Regions from separate parts of the Arthrobacter sp. D2-10 genome, predicted to be linked through region 2. Evidence: predicted binding sites of a transcription regulator. Region 2 holds the regulator's gene; the other holds the start of a gene.
The links. The regulator HrcA, encoded in region 2, represses chaperone genes, less so after heat shock. The targets are predictions, from matches to a motif close to TTNGCACTCGNNNNNNNCGAGTGCNAA.
Positions count from the first base shown of each region.

Region 1: M1D74_RS00235 (Hsp20/alpha crystallin family protein) is a predicted target of HrcA. The motif match lies at 1,827-1,853, and genes of this name have one in related genera.

Region 1 covers NZ_CP096431.1:42,807-50,465, forward strand. The annotation lists gene M1D74_RS00220 (cysteine hydrolase family protein) at 1-281, shown strand, start outside; gene M1D74_RS00225 (hypothetical protein) at 282-485, opposite strand; gene M1D74_RS00230 (DUF4383 domain-containing protein) at 754-1,215, shown strand; gene M1D74_RS00235 (Hsp20/alpha crystallin family protein) at 1,318-1,758, opposite strand; tRNA gene M1D74_RS00240 (tRNA-Val) at 1,932-2,005, opposite strand; gene M1D74_RS00245 (DUF2630 family protein) at 2,153-2,398, shown strand; gene M1D74_RS00250 (flavodoxin family protein) at 2,459-3,067, shown strand; gene M1D74_RS00255 (formate/nitrite transporter family protein) at 3,157-4,008, shown strand; gene M1D74_RS00260 (hypothetical protein) at 4,005-4,256, opposite strand; gene ku (non-homologous end joining protein Ku) at 4,253-5,095, opposite strand; gene M1D74_RS00270 (SRPBCC domain-containing protein) at 5,142-5,624, shown strand; gene M1D74_RS00275 (ATP-dependent DNA ligase) at 5,687-7,659, shown strand, end outside.
Region 2 covers NZ_CP096431.1:1,872,709-1,880,367, forward strand. The annotation lists gene ybeY (rRNA maturation RNase YbeY) at 1-417, opposite strand, end outside; gene M1D74_RS08720 (PhoH family protein) at 407-1,453, opposite strand; gene M1D74_RS08725 (GerMN domain-containing protein) at 1,828-2,790, shown strand; gene M1D74_RS08730 (16S rRNA (uracil(1498)-N(3))-methyltransferase) at 2,827-3,582, opposite strand; gene dnaJ (molecular chaperone DnaJ) at 3,596-4,723, opposite strand; gene hrcA (heat-inducible transcriptional repressor HrcA) at 4,790-5,806, opposite strand; gene M1D74_RS08745 (DUF3097 domain-containing protein) at 5,952-6,803, shown strand; gene M1D74_RS08750 (DUF4870 domain-containing protein) at 6,920-7,351, shown strand; gene hemW (radical SAM family heme chaperone HemW) at 7,356-7,659, opposite strand, start outside.

The DNA of each region.
Region 1 (7,659 bases), 1.8 Mb from region 2:
GCGCATTCTTCGGAACGGATTTACTGCAGCGTCTACGGAACTTGAGCGTGGATACCGTTGTGCTTGCGGGGGTGGCAACGCATAACTGTGTGGCTCAGACTGCGGCGGATGCCTACGCCAATAACTTGCGGGTGGTGTACGCCGAGGACGCTATCGCCTCAACCAACGAGGAGTATGCGCAGAACGTCTTGGGCGTGCTGACTGATGAATACCGCCAGCGGCTCATGGGCGCGGAGGTGATCAAGCAATTGTTCCTGGACCGTGCCGGTTATACGGCGTGATCAGAAAGCGACGCTGTAACCATCCTCCCGGTGGAAGAGTCGTCGCCCGGCCCCATCATCCATGCGCACCCAGACCACTGACGCGTCCTCGGCGCGGTCCTCGAGGACACCCGTGACCTGGTGCCCTGAGGTAGATCGCAGGGTAATCCGCTGACCGCGCTTGAGGGCGGAGAAGTCAGTCAGGGAGGCAGGTTCAATGCTCATGGAGGACCTTTCGACGTGTGATTACCGCCACAGTAAGGTGTCTGTCTGAATGTTCGGTGAACGAAAACTGGGTGAATCCCTAACAGCTGGGGAAAGAGTCATTCCCACAACCTCAGACGGAGGTTTATCGAAAAGTTAACTAAGCTTGCTTTCTATTTGCGCGGTACTGTGGGATTCTTTGAATACCAGTGGCGGGAAATGCTGTTCATCAACTCGCGAGATCACAGGTCGGCGCCCCGCCCCGCCGGCAACTAGAGGGGATAGTTCAATGGCATCGACACACTCACCGGGCTCGGGCGTCGGGACCCGTACCAATATTCAAAAGGCTGCGCTCGCTGTTGGAGTTGTTTTCCTGCTCGTCGGCATACTGGGCTTCATTCCCGGGATAACCAGCGGCATGGACGAGCTTGCCTTCGCGGGCTCTGAGTCGAACGCGTTACTGCTCGGCATCTTCCAGGTCTCTATCCTGCACAACATCGTGCATCTTCTGTTCGGGATAGCAGGCATAGTGATGGCGAAGACCGCCACCGGAGCCTATAACTTCCTCCTTTGGGGAGGGGTAATCTACGCCGTTCTGTTCATCTACGGCCTCATCATTCCGCAGGATTCGGCGGCCAACTTCGTTCCCGTGAATGCGGCCGACAACATTCTGCACCTTGTCCTCGCTATCGCGATGATCGCCCTTGCGCTCGCGCTGCGGGACAAGCACCGTACAGCCGGGGCGCGGTAACCCTTCCCGGCATAGAAACTGATCGACTGAAAACAGAACGACGACGGCGGGTCGCAACCCGCCGTCGTCGTTCTGTGCGTTGTGGTCCGCGACAGGAGGGGTTTAGGCCTCCACTGCCTTGTCGCCTCGGACCGGCTGCGCGTCCTCGCCGGAGACAATCTCGATCTTGCGAGGCTTTGCGCGCTCGCTGACCGGAATGGTGACACTGAGGACACCGTTCTCATACCGGGCAGAGATGGCGTCAATGTCGATGCCTTGGCCGAGGTTGAGCTGGCGGAGGAAGGATCCGCTTTCACGCTCGCGGGTAAGCCACTTGACCCCCTCGGCATTGCGCAGGGTGCGCTCCGCGCGGATGGTCAGGAGCTGGCCGTCCACGTCGATGTCGACAGAGCCCGGGTCAATGCCCGGAAGGTCAGCGTTCAAGATGTAGTGGTCACCCTCGCGATAGAGGTCCATGGGCATCAGGCGCAGGCCTTGGCGGGGATCCAGAAGTGCGCCGGCCATACGGTCCAGTTCGCGGAATGGGTCGAATTTCATAGCCATGGTGGTTCACTCCCTGTGTGGTCTAGCTGGTTCGAGTTGAGTCACGTTCGCTCAACCCAGTCATTAAATTAGCACTCGAACCTTGAGAGTGCTAACACTTTTTGTTCGCCCACAACGAACGCTCACAGACACCAAAAAGCCCGCCCCGATGGAGCGGGACGGGCTTCGAACGGTGCCTGCGCGGGGCCTCGATCCCCGGGCCTTCCGCGTGTGAAGCGGATGCTCTACCAGACTGAGCTACACAGGCAAATAGTTCCCCGTTAGTTTAGGGCATCCACAGACGGATCACGCAAATGCGGGAAGCGGTAGATATCCAGGCTGCTACTAAGTAGCCTGACTAACCCGGGCTGTTCCAGCTGAAGCCCCGCCTCTGAAAGCCAGCGAAGGAGTTGTCATGAACGATCAGGACATTTTGGCGCGTATCCAGGCGCTTGTGGAGGAAGAACACACCCTGCGGGACGCCGCTCCGGGCGAGGGCGACCAGGGCGGTGACCGCCAAAGCCGGCTGCGGCGGGTGGAGGAACAACTGGACCAATGCTGGGACCTGCTCCGTCAACGCCGCGCCAAGGAAGACGCAGGGGAAAGCCCCCAGGAGGCAGAGGCCAGGCCTATTGATCAAGTCGAGGGGTACCGCCAGTAGCTCAGCCCGTCCATGACACGGGCGGCGACGAACACGGTGTACAAAGACCGAAAGGAACCCATGGATAATCTCAAGGCTTTTGCGCTGATCTGCACTCTGACACCATCGCCGGCGGACTCGAGCAGCGACCTCATGGCGAACCGTATCCTCGGGAAGCTGGAGGAGCAGGGGGTAACGACATCGTCGGCCAGGGTAGTGGACTACAACGTGGCGCCCGGCGTCGAAACCGACATGGGCAACGGGGACCAGTGGCCGCAGCTACGGCAGCAGATCCTCGATGCGGACATTTTCCTCCTTAGCGCCCCGATCTGGGTGGGACACATGAGCAGCCTCGGTCAGCGGGTGTTCGAACGGTTGGATGCCGACATCTCCTCCACGGATGATGCGGGCAGACCGATCATGTACGACAAGGTGGCCCTGACGGCCGTCGTCGGAAATGAAGACGGCGCTCACCACGTCACCGCCGAGATGCACCAGGGGCTGAACGACATCGGGTTCACCGTCCCCGCACAGGGCGGCGTGTACTGGGTGGGCGAGGCGATGCAGACGGTGGACTTCAAGGATTTGGACGAAATGCCCGACGTGGTCGCGTCGACCATCTCAGCGATGACGGCGAACGCAGTGCACCTCGCGAAGTCGTTGAAGGTGGCGTCCTACCCCGCCCCGTAAGCCACAGCTCAAGTGAGTTCGCAGGGAGCACCCTGGCAGAGGGTGCTCCCTGCGAACTCACGAATCCTTCAAGGGAAAAAGGTAAGCGCTTGAGCGAGCACAAGAATGATGGCGACGCGCGGCGGAGCGAACTCGGCAGCACTGCCGGGCCGGTGGAGGATGAGATCGAGAAGTCGTTCGACCGCACCGTTGACGAGGGTGCCCAGCGGTTGCATCGAACGTTCGCCGACGTCCTCATCACCGGACTGTTTGGTGGTTTCGAGATCGGAATCGGCGTCCTGGCGTACTTGGCAGTGCTCCATGAAACCGGGAACCATTTACTGGCAGGACTGGCTTTCAGTGCCGGACTCATAGCGCTGCTGCTCGCGAAGAGCGAATTGTTCACCGAGGGTTTCCTCGTTCCGATCGCTGCAGTAACAGCCAAGCAGGCCACACTCGGGCAACTGGGCAAGTTGTGGGCCGGCACGCTGGCCGCCAATCTCGTCGGCGGGTGGATTTTCATGATGCTCGTGGTGACGGCTTTCCCGCAGTGGACAGGGACCATCACAAGCTCCGCTGAACACTACGTCCACGCCGACCTGAGCTGGCAGACGATATGTCTCGCAGTGCTGGGAGGAAGCACGATCACGCTGATGACGCGGATGCAGCATGGAACCGAGGCAATGAGCGGCAAGCTCGCGGCAGCGGTCGTCGGCGGTTTTCTGCTGTCAGGTCTGCAGCTCTTCCATTCAATCCTCGACTCGCTGCTGATTTTCGGCGGCATCCAGGTGGGCGCCGAGATCAGTTACCTGGATTGGCTGGGCTGGTTCAGCTACACAGTGGTGTTCAATATCGCCGGCGGGATTCTGCTGGTGACGGCGCTGCGGCTGGTGCGCGACCGAAAGCTCGTGGAGCGCGAACGGAAAGAGGCGCCCGTGGATCCCACTACTGCCTCCAGCTAGCTCTTCCGGGCCAGCCAGCCGAGTGTCAGGCTGCCCATGGTCCTGCGGAAGCCGCTCTCGCCTCGCGTCACCTCAAGCGCTGCCCATACCATCAGGCAGGCTGTGCTCGCGGCGGCGAGTGCCATCCGGTTTTTCTCCTCCAGCGCCATCATGGATGCCACGCCAAGCAGTGCCCACCCGACGATGGGCGCGTTCGGCTTCTGCGCGATTGTCTGCTGCCCCAGGTCGTTCCGGATGAATCCCATCATGCGCCTTTCTTCGAGGTGGCTTTCGCGGTTTTCTTCGTTCCCGCCGCGCTCTTCTTCTCGCGGTTTTTCTCCACGCTGCGGCGGAGCGCTTCCATAAGATCGAGGACGTTGCCGCCCTCCTGGTCGCCCGTCTCTCCGAACGTCTCGTCGGTGTCCAGCGCCTCGCCCTTCTCGAGTTTCGCTTCGATCAGCGTGCGGAGCTGCTCCTGGTAGTCGTCCTTGAAGTTCTCGGGATCGAAGTCGGAGGAGAAGGATTCCACCAGTGCCGCGGACATTTCCTTCTCCTTGGCGGAAATACGAACCTTCTCATCGAGGGAGGGGAAGGTGGCTTCGCGGACCTCGTCCTGCCAGAGGAGCGTCTGAATCATGAGTACATCCCCGCGGACGCGCAGGGCGGCCAGCCGCGACTTCTGCCGAAGCGAGAACTGGACGATCGCGGTGCGGTCCGTCTCCTCCAGGGTCCGACGAAGCAGTACGTAGGCTTTTGTGGACTTCGAATCGGGCTCCAGGTAGTAGGCGCGGTCGAACATGATCGGGTCGATCTGGTCGCTCGGAACGAACTCGACCACCTCGATCTCCCGGCTCTTCTCTACCGGGAGCGAAGCGAGGTCTTCGCTGGTGAGAACGACGGTGCGCTCGCCGTCGTCGTACGCCTTGTCGATGTTCTTGTATTCGACGATCTCGCCGCAGATCTCGCACCGCCGCTGGTAGCGGATCCGGCCACCGTCCTTGTCATGCACCTGGTGAAGGCTGATGTCATGGTCTTCGGTGGCGCTGTAAACCTTCACGGGCACGTTGACCAGCCCAAACGCCACTGCGCCTTTCCAGATCGCTCTCATGTTCCTAGTGAACCAGTGTTGCCCGTGCCGGTCTACGATTGCTTAGGTGAACTCCGAACCGATGGTTACCAAGACGCTCGCCGATGGAGAACCCGCCCTCTGGTTCGAGATGCGCTTCAATGCGCCGGCCAGGGTGCTGTGGAAGCACCTCACTGATCCCGAGAAGCTCAAGTACTGGTTCCCATGCGAGCTGGACATCCTGCCGCGTCCCGGTGCCGTGGTCACCTTCAAGTTCCCGGGCCAGAAAGCCATGGAAGGGACAGTTCTGGAGGCAGAGAAGCCGCGGCTGCTCGCCTATACGTGGGATGAGGAAGTCCTGCGCTGGGAAATCGAGGACGACGACGACGGCGGCAGCCTCCTCACGCTGACCAACACGGTCCAGGAGGGCCAGGATATCGCCCGCTCGGCGGCAGGCTGGCACCTGACCCTCATGGGCCTCGACGACTTCCTGAACGAACGCCCGCTCGGACAGGATCCGGCACTGTGGGACCAGTACGTGGCCCGGTATGAGGCGGAGCTCGGCGACTGAATCAGATCTCTGTGCCGCCGACCGCACTGGCGTAATCGGAGCATCCCTACAAGACTGGGGAAATGGCTCCAGGCAGCGCACAGCAGACGGTTACCGTCGGTGGACGCCGTCTGAAGCTGACCAGCCTGGACCGGGTGATGTATCCCGAGACGGGCACCACCAAGGCCGATGTCCTCGCCTACTACGCGGCCGTCGCTGACTGCCTCATCCCACACGCCCGTAACCGGCCGGTGACGCGCAAACGGTGGGTCAACGGCGTCGGCACCGAAGAAAAACCAGGCGAGGTGTTCTTCCAGAAGAACCTCGACAAATCCGCGCCGTCGTGGATTGAGCGCCACGGTATCGAGCACAGCGACCACACCAACGTGTACCCGCTGCTCAATGACCTCGCGACGCTGACCTGGCTGGGGCAGATCTCAGCCCTTGAGATCCACGTGCCGCAGTGGCAGTTCGGTCCCAATGGAGAGGTAGGCAACCCGGACCGAATGGTCCTCGACCTTGACCCGGGACCGGGCGCAACGCTGCTTGAATGCGCCGAAGTGGCCCGGCTGGCCCGTGAGATCCTGAACGACATGGGCCTGGACCCGAGGCCGGTAACCAGCGGATCGAAGGGGATCCACCTGTATGCCCCGCTGGACCGGAAGCAGACCTCGGACCAGGTGTCCGCCGTCGCGAAGGAATTGGCGCGCATTCTGGAGGCCGACCACCCGGACCTGGTGGTCAGCGACATGAAGAAGTCGCTGCGCGGGGGCAAGGTGCTGCTGGACTGGAGCCAGAACAACCGCAACAAGACCACCATCACGCCATATTCACTCCGCGGGAAAGCGCATCCAATGGTTGCGGCGCCGCGGACCTGGGAGGAGCTCGACGATCCGGATCTTGACCACCTCAACTATGAGCAGGTGATCGCGCGGATCTCCGAGTACGGCGATTTGCTCGGGGACATGGACCGGGATGGCGCAGAGGACAACGGAGGCCCCGACAACGACGACGGCGGCCCGGACCGCCTGCACACCTACCGCTCCATGCGGGATGCCTCCAAAACACCGGAGCCCGTTCCGGACACGGTGGGCGAGCCGGGCGGCAACAGCTTCGTCATTCAGGAACACCACGCGCGGCGCCTCCACTATGACTTCCGGCTGGAGCGCGACGGCGTACTGGTCTCCTGGGCCATCCCCAAGGGACCGCCCACCTCCACGGGGGAAAACCACCTCGCTGTCCAGACCGAGGACCACCCGCTCGACTACGGCTCGTTTGAGGGCACCATCCCCAGGGGCGAATACGGGGCCGGCGAGGTGTACATCTGGGACTCCGGCACGTATGAGGCGGAGAAGTGGCGGCCGGGCAAGGAGGTCATCTGTACGCTGCAGGGCCGTGAGGATGGGGGCCTTGCCAGAGGCGGCAACGCAGTGCGCAGATTCGCCCTGATCCATACCGGCGGGCCCACCGACGCGGCCGAGAAGAACTGGCTGATCCACCTGATGAAGGAACAGCCCGGCCAGCCCTCACCTCCCGCCTTCAGGCCGCGCACCACCGAAGAACTTCCCACGCTGAGACCTATGTTGGCCACAACGGGAAATCCCGGGCTGCTGCGCTCGGAAGACGGCTGGGCCTTCGAGATGAAGTGGGACGGTATCCGGGCTGTCGCGACGGTCACCCCGGAGGGAACCCGGCTCCTGAGCCGCAACGGCAACGACCTGACCAAGGCGTATCCCGAGCTTGCTGACCTCGGCAGCTACGTTAACGGTGAGCAGGCGGTGCTGGACGGGGAGATCGTCGCGATCAATAAGGCGGGCCGCCCGGATTTCGGCCTGCTGCAGGGGCGCATGAACCTCACCAAACACTCAGACATCGAAGCGGCGCGAAGACGCACCCCGGTCCATTTCCTGCTCTTCGACCTGCTGCATCTCGACGGAAACTCCCTGCTGGACCTCGGATACTCACAACGCCGCGAGGTACTCGAGCAGGCCGTGGACGGTCCCGAGGACGGTCACATCCAGGTACCTCCCGCCCTTGATGCGACGCTCGACGAAGC
Region 2 (7,659 bases):
CTGGAGACCGAACATCTCTTTCTCCTCTTCGGGTTCCGCGTGGTCGAAACCCAGCAGGTGGAGCATGCCGTGTGTGGTGAGCAGGAGAAGCTCCTCATTCATGCTGTGCCCGGCGTTGTCCGCCTGAGTGCGGGCCACTTCAGGACAGAGGACGACGTCGCCGAGGATGCCTGACGCAGTTGGCCGCGCGGCGGTGCCGGGACGCAGCTCGTCCATGGGAAAGGACAAAACGTCCGTGGGTCCCGGCTCGTCCATCCATTCGATGTGGAGCTTCTCCATGGCCTCGATGTCGACCAGGATGATCGACAGCTCTGATTCGGGGTGCACGAAAAGACGCTCCAGCACGTGGCGACCGAGCCGGACCAGTGCCTCGTCGTCGACCTCGACTCCGGACTCGTTATTGACCTCAATGCTCATTGCGGCCAGCCTTTCCGGTATTCCGGCGGCCGTTCAGCGACGCGCGTTGCGACTCGTCCCATTTGCTGTAGGCGGAGACGATGTCGCCGACCAGACGATGCCTTACGACGTCGGTGGCATCCAGGCGGGAAAATGCGACGTCGTCGACACCCTGCAGGATCTCACTGACTACCCGGAGGCCCGAGCTGGTGCCGCCCGGCAGGTCAACCTGGGTCACGTCGCCCGTGACTACCATGCGCGATCCGAAACCAAGCCGCGTCAGGAACATCTTCATCTGCTCAGGCGTGGTGTTCTGCGCCTCGTCGAGAATGATGAACGCGTCATTCAAAGTCCGGCCACGCATGTAGGCAAGGGGTGCCACTTCGATGGTTCCGGCAGCCATGAGGCGGGGAATCGAGTCCGGATCCATCATGTCGTGGAGCGCGTCATAGAGCGGACGCAAGTAGGGGTCGATCTTGTCGTTGAGCGTGCCCGGCAGGAAGCCCAATCGTTCCCCGGCCTCCACTGCGGGACGGGTGAGGATGATTCGGTTGACTTCTTTGTGCTGCAAGGCCTGAACAGCCTTGGCCATTGCCAGGTAGGTCTTGCCTGTACCCGCCGGGCCGATGCCGAAGACGATGGTGTGCGCGTCGATCGCTTCGACATAATTCTTCTGGTTGACTGTCTTGGGCCGGATGGTGCGGCCGCGCGACGAGAGAATGTTCATTGACAGGATCTCGGCCGGCTTCGCTGCACCCTGCGTCTTCAGCATGAACAGCAGCTGCTCGAGCACCTGCGCGGTTACCGGCGTCTGGTTTGCAGCAAGAGTGCGTACCTCACCGATCAGGCGCTCGGTGCGCCCAACGTCGGTCGCGGGACCCGTGATGGACAGTTCATTGCCGCGGACGTGCAGCTTGACGCCGGGAAACGCCCCTTCGATCATGGCAAGGGCCTCGTCGTTGGCGCCCAGGGCCTGCACCATCTGGTCGGCGGAATCGAATTGAATGACCCGGCTGTCCAGGCCGGCGGCCCCCATACCCACTGCGGAATCGGTCATAGTAGCGGCCCTTGAGCCTTCCATCTCTCCTTGTGTATGCCGGATCTTCCGGTGATCTACTGGTCCAGGCCTGCGAATAAGCCTCCTACAAGCGTACCGCCGCAGCCCTGCCACCGCTTGCGTGATGCAGGCCGATCATTCCCGGGGGTCCGAAAGGGTGAAGATCTCAGGAACGCAACGGCCCGATATCAATCGCGTTTCAGTCAGGCGGCGATTCGGGAAAACCGCACAGTAGCGGCCAGCACCTATGCCAAGCTGGATTGTGCTGCTCGCTGCGGCACCGGATGCTTCCGCGGCATTGCCGATTGTTGAAACAACAGCGGTGCTGCACCTATGCATTTTCATAACTTTGGATGAGAGGAGACGCCGAACACATGGCCGCCACTCCTCCTTCCGGAAACCGAACTCCAGGCCGCCATTGGAAGGGATCCATCGTCGTTGCAGCGGCGCTCTGCCTCCAGGCCTGCACCATCGGAGGACCGGCAGAGCCCACCTCGGAGCTGGGGACAGAGGCGGAGTTGCTCCTGGAATCGACTGCCAGCATGCCCGAGTTGGACGTGCAGAGCCCGACAGCCACCGACTCCGACGAACTCCTTCCCGTCTACTGGTTGGGAAGTGCGAACGGACTCCTCTACCGCGAGTTCCTGCCCGGTGAGTCCTCCGGGGATCCGATCGCTGACGCAGTCTGGGCAATGACAAGTTCGGAACCGCTCGACGACGACTACTACAGCCCCTGGCTGGAAGCATCTGCGGTCAATACATCGATCTCGCCTGACAACGTCATCACCGTCGACATCTCGTCAGACTCATTCGCCGCTGGAATCGGTGCTGATGTTGCCGGACGTGCTGTGCAGCAGCTTGTGTACACCGCGACAGCCGCGGCAGCCAACTCAGGGCTGATCATCAGTGGCAGTCCCAGCAGCGTGCGGCTGCTGGTGGACGGGAAGGCCGGCTACAAGGCGTTCGGCCATATCGAGCTGGGGTCTGTTCTTCAACGCGACGTGAGTGCTATTGCTCCCGTTTGGATCATCAATCCGCAGGACAGTTCCCTCAAAAACGACCGGACGGTCATCGTCCAAGGGAGCACCACGACAACTGATCCGAGCCTCGATTGGCGGATCCGCCGGGTGAATGCAGGCGGTGTTTTCACGGAGGATGTGGTCGCTGGATCCGTTCCCGTCGAGGCGGGCACGGGTGCCGTCGGACTCTATGAATTCAGCGTCTCCCTGGAGGAGGGGACATACCTTGTCGAGGTGTACGAATCGACGGGAGCCGACCCGGGCGAAGGGCCTGCCGCTGACACCATTGCAGATGACAAGCTGGTCAGCATCCGCTGACCACTTCAACAGCAGTGGCCCTTTGCCAGCGGCCTATTACCAGCGGCCTAGGAGCTGATTCAGGACGGCAATCGCCGCAGGTCCGGCGGTCGAGGCTCGCAGGACGTTGGTTCCCAACTGCACGGGAACGGCCCCGTGTTCCTCGAACAGGGTCACCTCCTGCGGGCTCACACCCCCTTCGGGCCCCACGATCACCGCCACTGTTCCCGTGTGATCCTCGGACCGGCGGTTCCAATAGCTCGCAAGGGAAATTCGCCCTTCCTCATGCAGCAGGACCGGGTGCGCTACATCGGCGAGCCAACGCCCCAGGCCCCTGCTGTCCACTGTGTCGAGGACCTCGGGCACACGGGTACGCCGGCTTTGCTTCGACGCTGCACGGACGACGGATTCCCACTTCGCCTGCCCTTTCACTGCTTTGTCTGCGCGCCACCTCACGATGCTTCGGTCCGCTTGCCACGGAACGACCGCGTCGACGCCAAGCTCGGTTGCGGCCTCGACTGCCATCTCGGCCCGATCACCCTTGGCAAGAGCCTGCACCAGGACGATGCGGGTCGCCGGCAGCGGTTCGAAGGAAACCGTATCCACTGTCATGACGACGGCCGCGCCGGACACATCGACGACGGTACAGCCCAGGCGGTTTCCCTCGCCGTCCAAGAGGTCCACCGTCTCACCGGCCACCACGCGTTTCACGGTGGCTGCATGGTGCGCTTCCGTTCCTCGCAGTGTGATGCTGCCGCCGGCAACGGCGGCCTGAACCTCCGCAGGATCGCCGAAGTATGCCTGGTTGGTCATGGTTCTCTACCGGTCAGAGGTTGCCGAGGCGCTCGCGCAGCCGGGCGAAGACTCCTGATCCGCTGCTTGCCAGCTGCCCCTCGGTGAACTGCTCACCACGCATTTCCGCGAGGCGTCGAAGCAGCTCTTCCTGGGCTGCATCAAGGTTCCGTGGAGTTTCGACGCTCAGGTGCACGAGAAGGTCTCCCCTGCCGTATCCCCGCAGATGGGTGACGCCGAGGCCCTTGAGCGTGATCACTTCTCCGGATTGAGTTCCCGGTTTGATGGTCAGTTCCTGGTCCCCGTCGAAGCTGGTCATCGTCACGGTGGTGCCAAGCGCCGCCGCTGTCATTGGCACGCTCAGGGTCGCGTGCAGGTCATCTCCTTCGCGGAGGAAGGTGGGATCGCTGTTGACCCGGATCTCGACGTACAGATCACCCTGCGGTCCTCCTGCAGTGCCCGCTTCACCCTGTCCGGCAAGCTGAATCCGCGTACCGGTGGCTACACCTGCGGGAACCTTGATGGTAAGACTGCGGCGGGAACGGATGCGGCCGTCGCCATTGCATTCGTTGCACGGATGGGGAATGACGGTGCCGTAGCCCTGGCAAGTGCCGCAGGTCGCCGTCGTCATGACCTGGCCCAGGATCGACCGGACCGCGCGCTGCACCTGCCCGGAGCCACCACAGATATCGCATGTCTTCGGAGATGTGCCCGGCTGGGTGCACGATCCGTCGCAGGTGGGGCACACCGCAGCGGAGTCCACCTCGATCTTCTTGTTGGTGCCGAAGACGGCGTCCTTGAGATCAATGCGGACGGCTATGAGTGCGTCCTGTCCGCGCTGGGTCCGCGACGGCGGACCGCTGGGGCCGCCGCCTCCGAAGAAGGTTTCGAAGATGTCCTGGAATGCGAATCCGGGGCCGGCATAACCGCCGCCGAAGCCGTTATCCGTTCCGTTCTCGTTTCCGGTGGTGTCATAGACGCGCCGCTTCTGCGGATCAGAGAGAACTTCATAGGCGCGGGTCACCAGCTTGAATTCCTCAGCTGCTTCCGGCCCGGAGTTGACGTCCGGATGAAGTTTGCGGGCCAGCTTCCGGTAAGCCTTCTTGATCTCTTCGCCACTGGCGTCGCGTGCAACACCTAGGACCTCGTAGTGATTACTCACTCCTGCACATCACTTCCTGTAATCTCACCGCGCGAGCGGCTCTGGTTCAAGGGGTCCGTCATCCGTTCATGACTCATCGAGGATGCGGGAAAGGTAACGGGCCACCGCCCTGACGGCGGCCATGGTGGTGGGGTAGTCCATTCTGGTGGGTCCGAGGACTCCCACCTTGGCAAGGGCGTCCGGCCCGTATCCCGTGGCGATCACCGAGGCCTCTGCAAGGCCACCGTACGGGTTTTCGCGACCAATGCGGACGGAAACGCCGAGGGCATCCTGCTCCATTTCGGAGAGCAGCCGAAGCATAACCACCTGTTCCTCGAGGGCCTCCAGCACAGGGCCGATGGTCAAGGGGAAGTCCAGGGTTGAGCGGGCAAGGTTGGCCGTTCCTGCCATGACGATCCGATCTTCCCGGTTCGCGGCGGAGAGATGTTCCAAGCCGTGCGCCAGTGCCTGGCCCAGCGACTGGAGTGCGGGCGGCAGCTCGGCCACACAGGACGCCAGTTCCGAGGGAAGCGACGGTAGGCGCACTCCCGACACTTTGGTCAGGAAGCGCTGACGCAGATCGGCCAATTCGTTTTCATTTGCGTCGGCAGGGACGGGCACGACCCGCTGCTGCACCGCCCCGTTGGTGGAAATGAGCACCACCAGCACGCGGCCGGGCGCGAGCAGTACCAGCTCGATGTGGCGGACGGACGCTGCGCCCAGATGTGGGTATTGAACGACGGCGACCTGATTGGTCAGCTGTGCGAGGAGCCTTACCGTGCGGTCCAGGACGTCGTCCAGGTCATCGGCACTTTCCAGAAGGGCACGGATGGCACGCTTCTCAGGCGCGGACAACGGCTTCACTTCAGCGATGCGGTCGACGAACAGCCGGTAACCCTTGTCAGTGGGAATGCGGCCGGAACTGGTGTGCGGGGCGGTAATGAGGCCTTCCTCTTCGAGGAGCGCCATATCATTGCGGATGGTGGCCGAGGACACGCCGAGCTGGTGCCGCTCAACCAGGGCCTTCGACCCTACCGGCTCACGGGAATGGACGTAATCCTCAACGATGGCACGCAGGACTTCAAGCCGCCTGGGCTCGCTCATATTCACCTCCGATATACCGCATTGCCCACTCAACGAGTTAGCACTCAACACGCCTAAGTGCCAAGTCTAATACGATCGCTGCGATTGTTAGCATTGGCACTGCCAGTTCCAGCGGGCAGGGATTTGCGGAAGCGAGCGAAATCACATGTCGTATCACCAGTGGGGCGCACAGGACATTTCCCAGCCCCGACGCGTCGTCCTTGAGAAGGTTGAGGCGCGTCCGGGCATCGTTTTAGAGGACGTTCAAAGCGGGTTCGTCGGCGAGATACTTCGTACTGAGAAGTCCGGCGGTATGCATGTCATGATCCTCGAGGACCGCAGCGGCAAACGGCGGACCTTTCCCCTGGGATTCGGTTTTCACCACGAGGGCTCCCCCGTCGAGATGGTTCCCGCGCTGCAGCGCACCGCAACGCCCCAGCGCACAGCCTCGGGCTCGGTCCGCGTCACCGGCCAGCGTGCCCGAACAGCCCGCGCGAGCAGAATCTGGGTTGAGGGCAAACACGATGCGGAGCTGGTCGAGAAGGTGTGGGGCGATGATCTGCGGGTTGAGGGCATCGTCGTCGAGCCCTTGCACGGGGTCGATGACCTGGCAGGGGCGGTCCGTGACTTCGCTCCCTCACCCGGAAGGCGCCTCGGTATCCTCGTTGATCACCTTCTGCCCGGAACCAAGGAAGCTCGAATCGCCGAACAGGCCATGAAAGTGACCGGTGCAGCGCACAATGTGTTGATCGTGGGGCACCCCTACGTCGATGTGTGGCAGGCAGTGAAACCGCGCGCTCTCGGATTGGAGGCGTGGCCCGTCATTCCCCGCGGGGAGGACTGGAAAACAGGGATACTGACGCGGCTGAACTGGCCGTGCTCCTCCCAGGCAGATATCGCCAACGGCTGGAAGCGCATTCTGAGCGGCGTAAACACCTACGCGGACCTCGAACCCTCTCTGCTGGCCCGGGTCGAAGAGGTCATCGACTTCCTTACCGCGCCGGGGCCGAACGCGTAGCCCCAGCATCGCTGTAAGTCGTGGGAACTGCACGGGCACGCTTCACCCAGTACCCTTAGACAGTAAGTTCTGCGCGGAATGCGCGGTGAAGCCCTATCAGTCCGAAGGAATTTTCGTTGTCCAACAGCGCTAATCGGCGCGGTGTCGCACAGACTCCTCCCGCCTCCCAGGACAGAACTACGGCCTTCCAGGGTGCCAGTCCAAGCGCTCCCGCGCTGACCCCCTCCGAGGATCGCCAGTGGGCGACCCTCGCCCATTTTCTCGGGATCCTGGGGTTTGTGCCGTCTCTGGTTATCTTCCTCATCTATCGGGACCGGGGGCCCTTCACGGAGCAGGAATCGAAGGAAGCCTTCAACTTCACTTTCCCGCCGAGCATCCTCGCAGCCGTATGCCTGCTGCTGTCCCTGCTCCCGGGCATTGGGGGGCTTTTCGCCGTCCTGAACGCCCTCATCTGGGTTACGCTCGCGGCCTTCTCGGTGGCAGCCGGCATCCATGTGAACCGCGGCAGGCCTTACCAGTACCCCTTCAATCTCCGGATCTTCCACTAGGACGTCAGTCCGGCAGAAGGCGACGGACCAAGCCATCGGCTAGTAGCCGCCCGCGATCACTCAGGATCACGGCGCCCTTGAACGCCGCCACAGGGTCGATGAGACCATCAGCTATCAGCCCTGCTACAGCCCTGCGTCCCGGAGATTCCAGGTTCTCCGTCGGGTAACCCTCGGCAAGCCGGATGCGAAGGAGGACGTCCTCAACGTAGCGGGCGTTCTTGTTCAGAACTTCACGCCCGGCCGCGGGCGACTCGCCTGCCGCAAGCCTCTGAGCATAAGCGGCAGGATGCTTGACGTTCCACCAACGG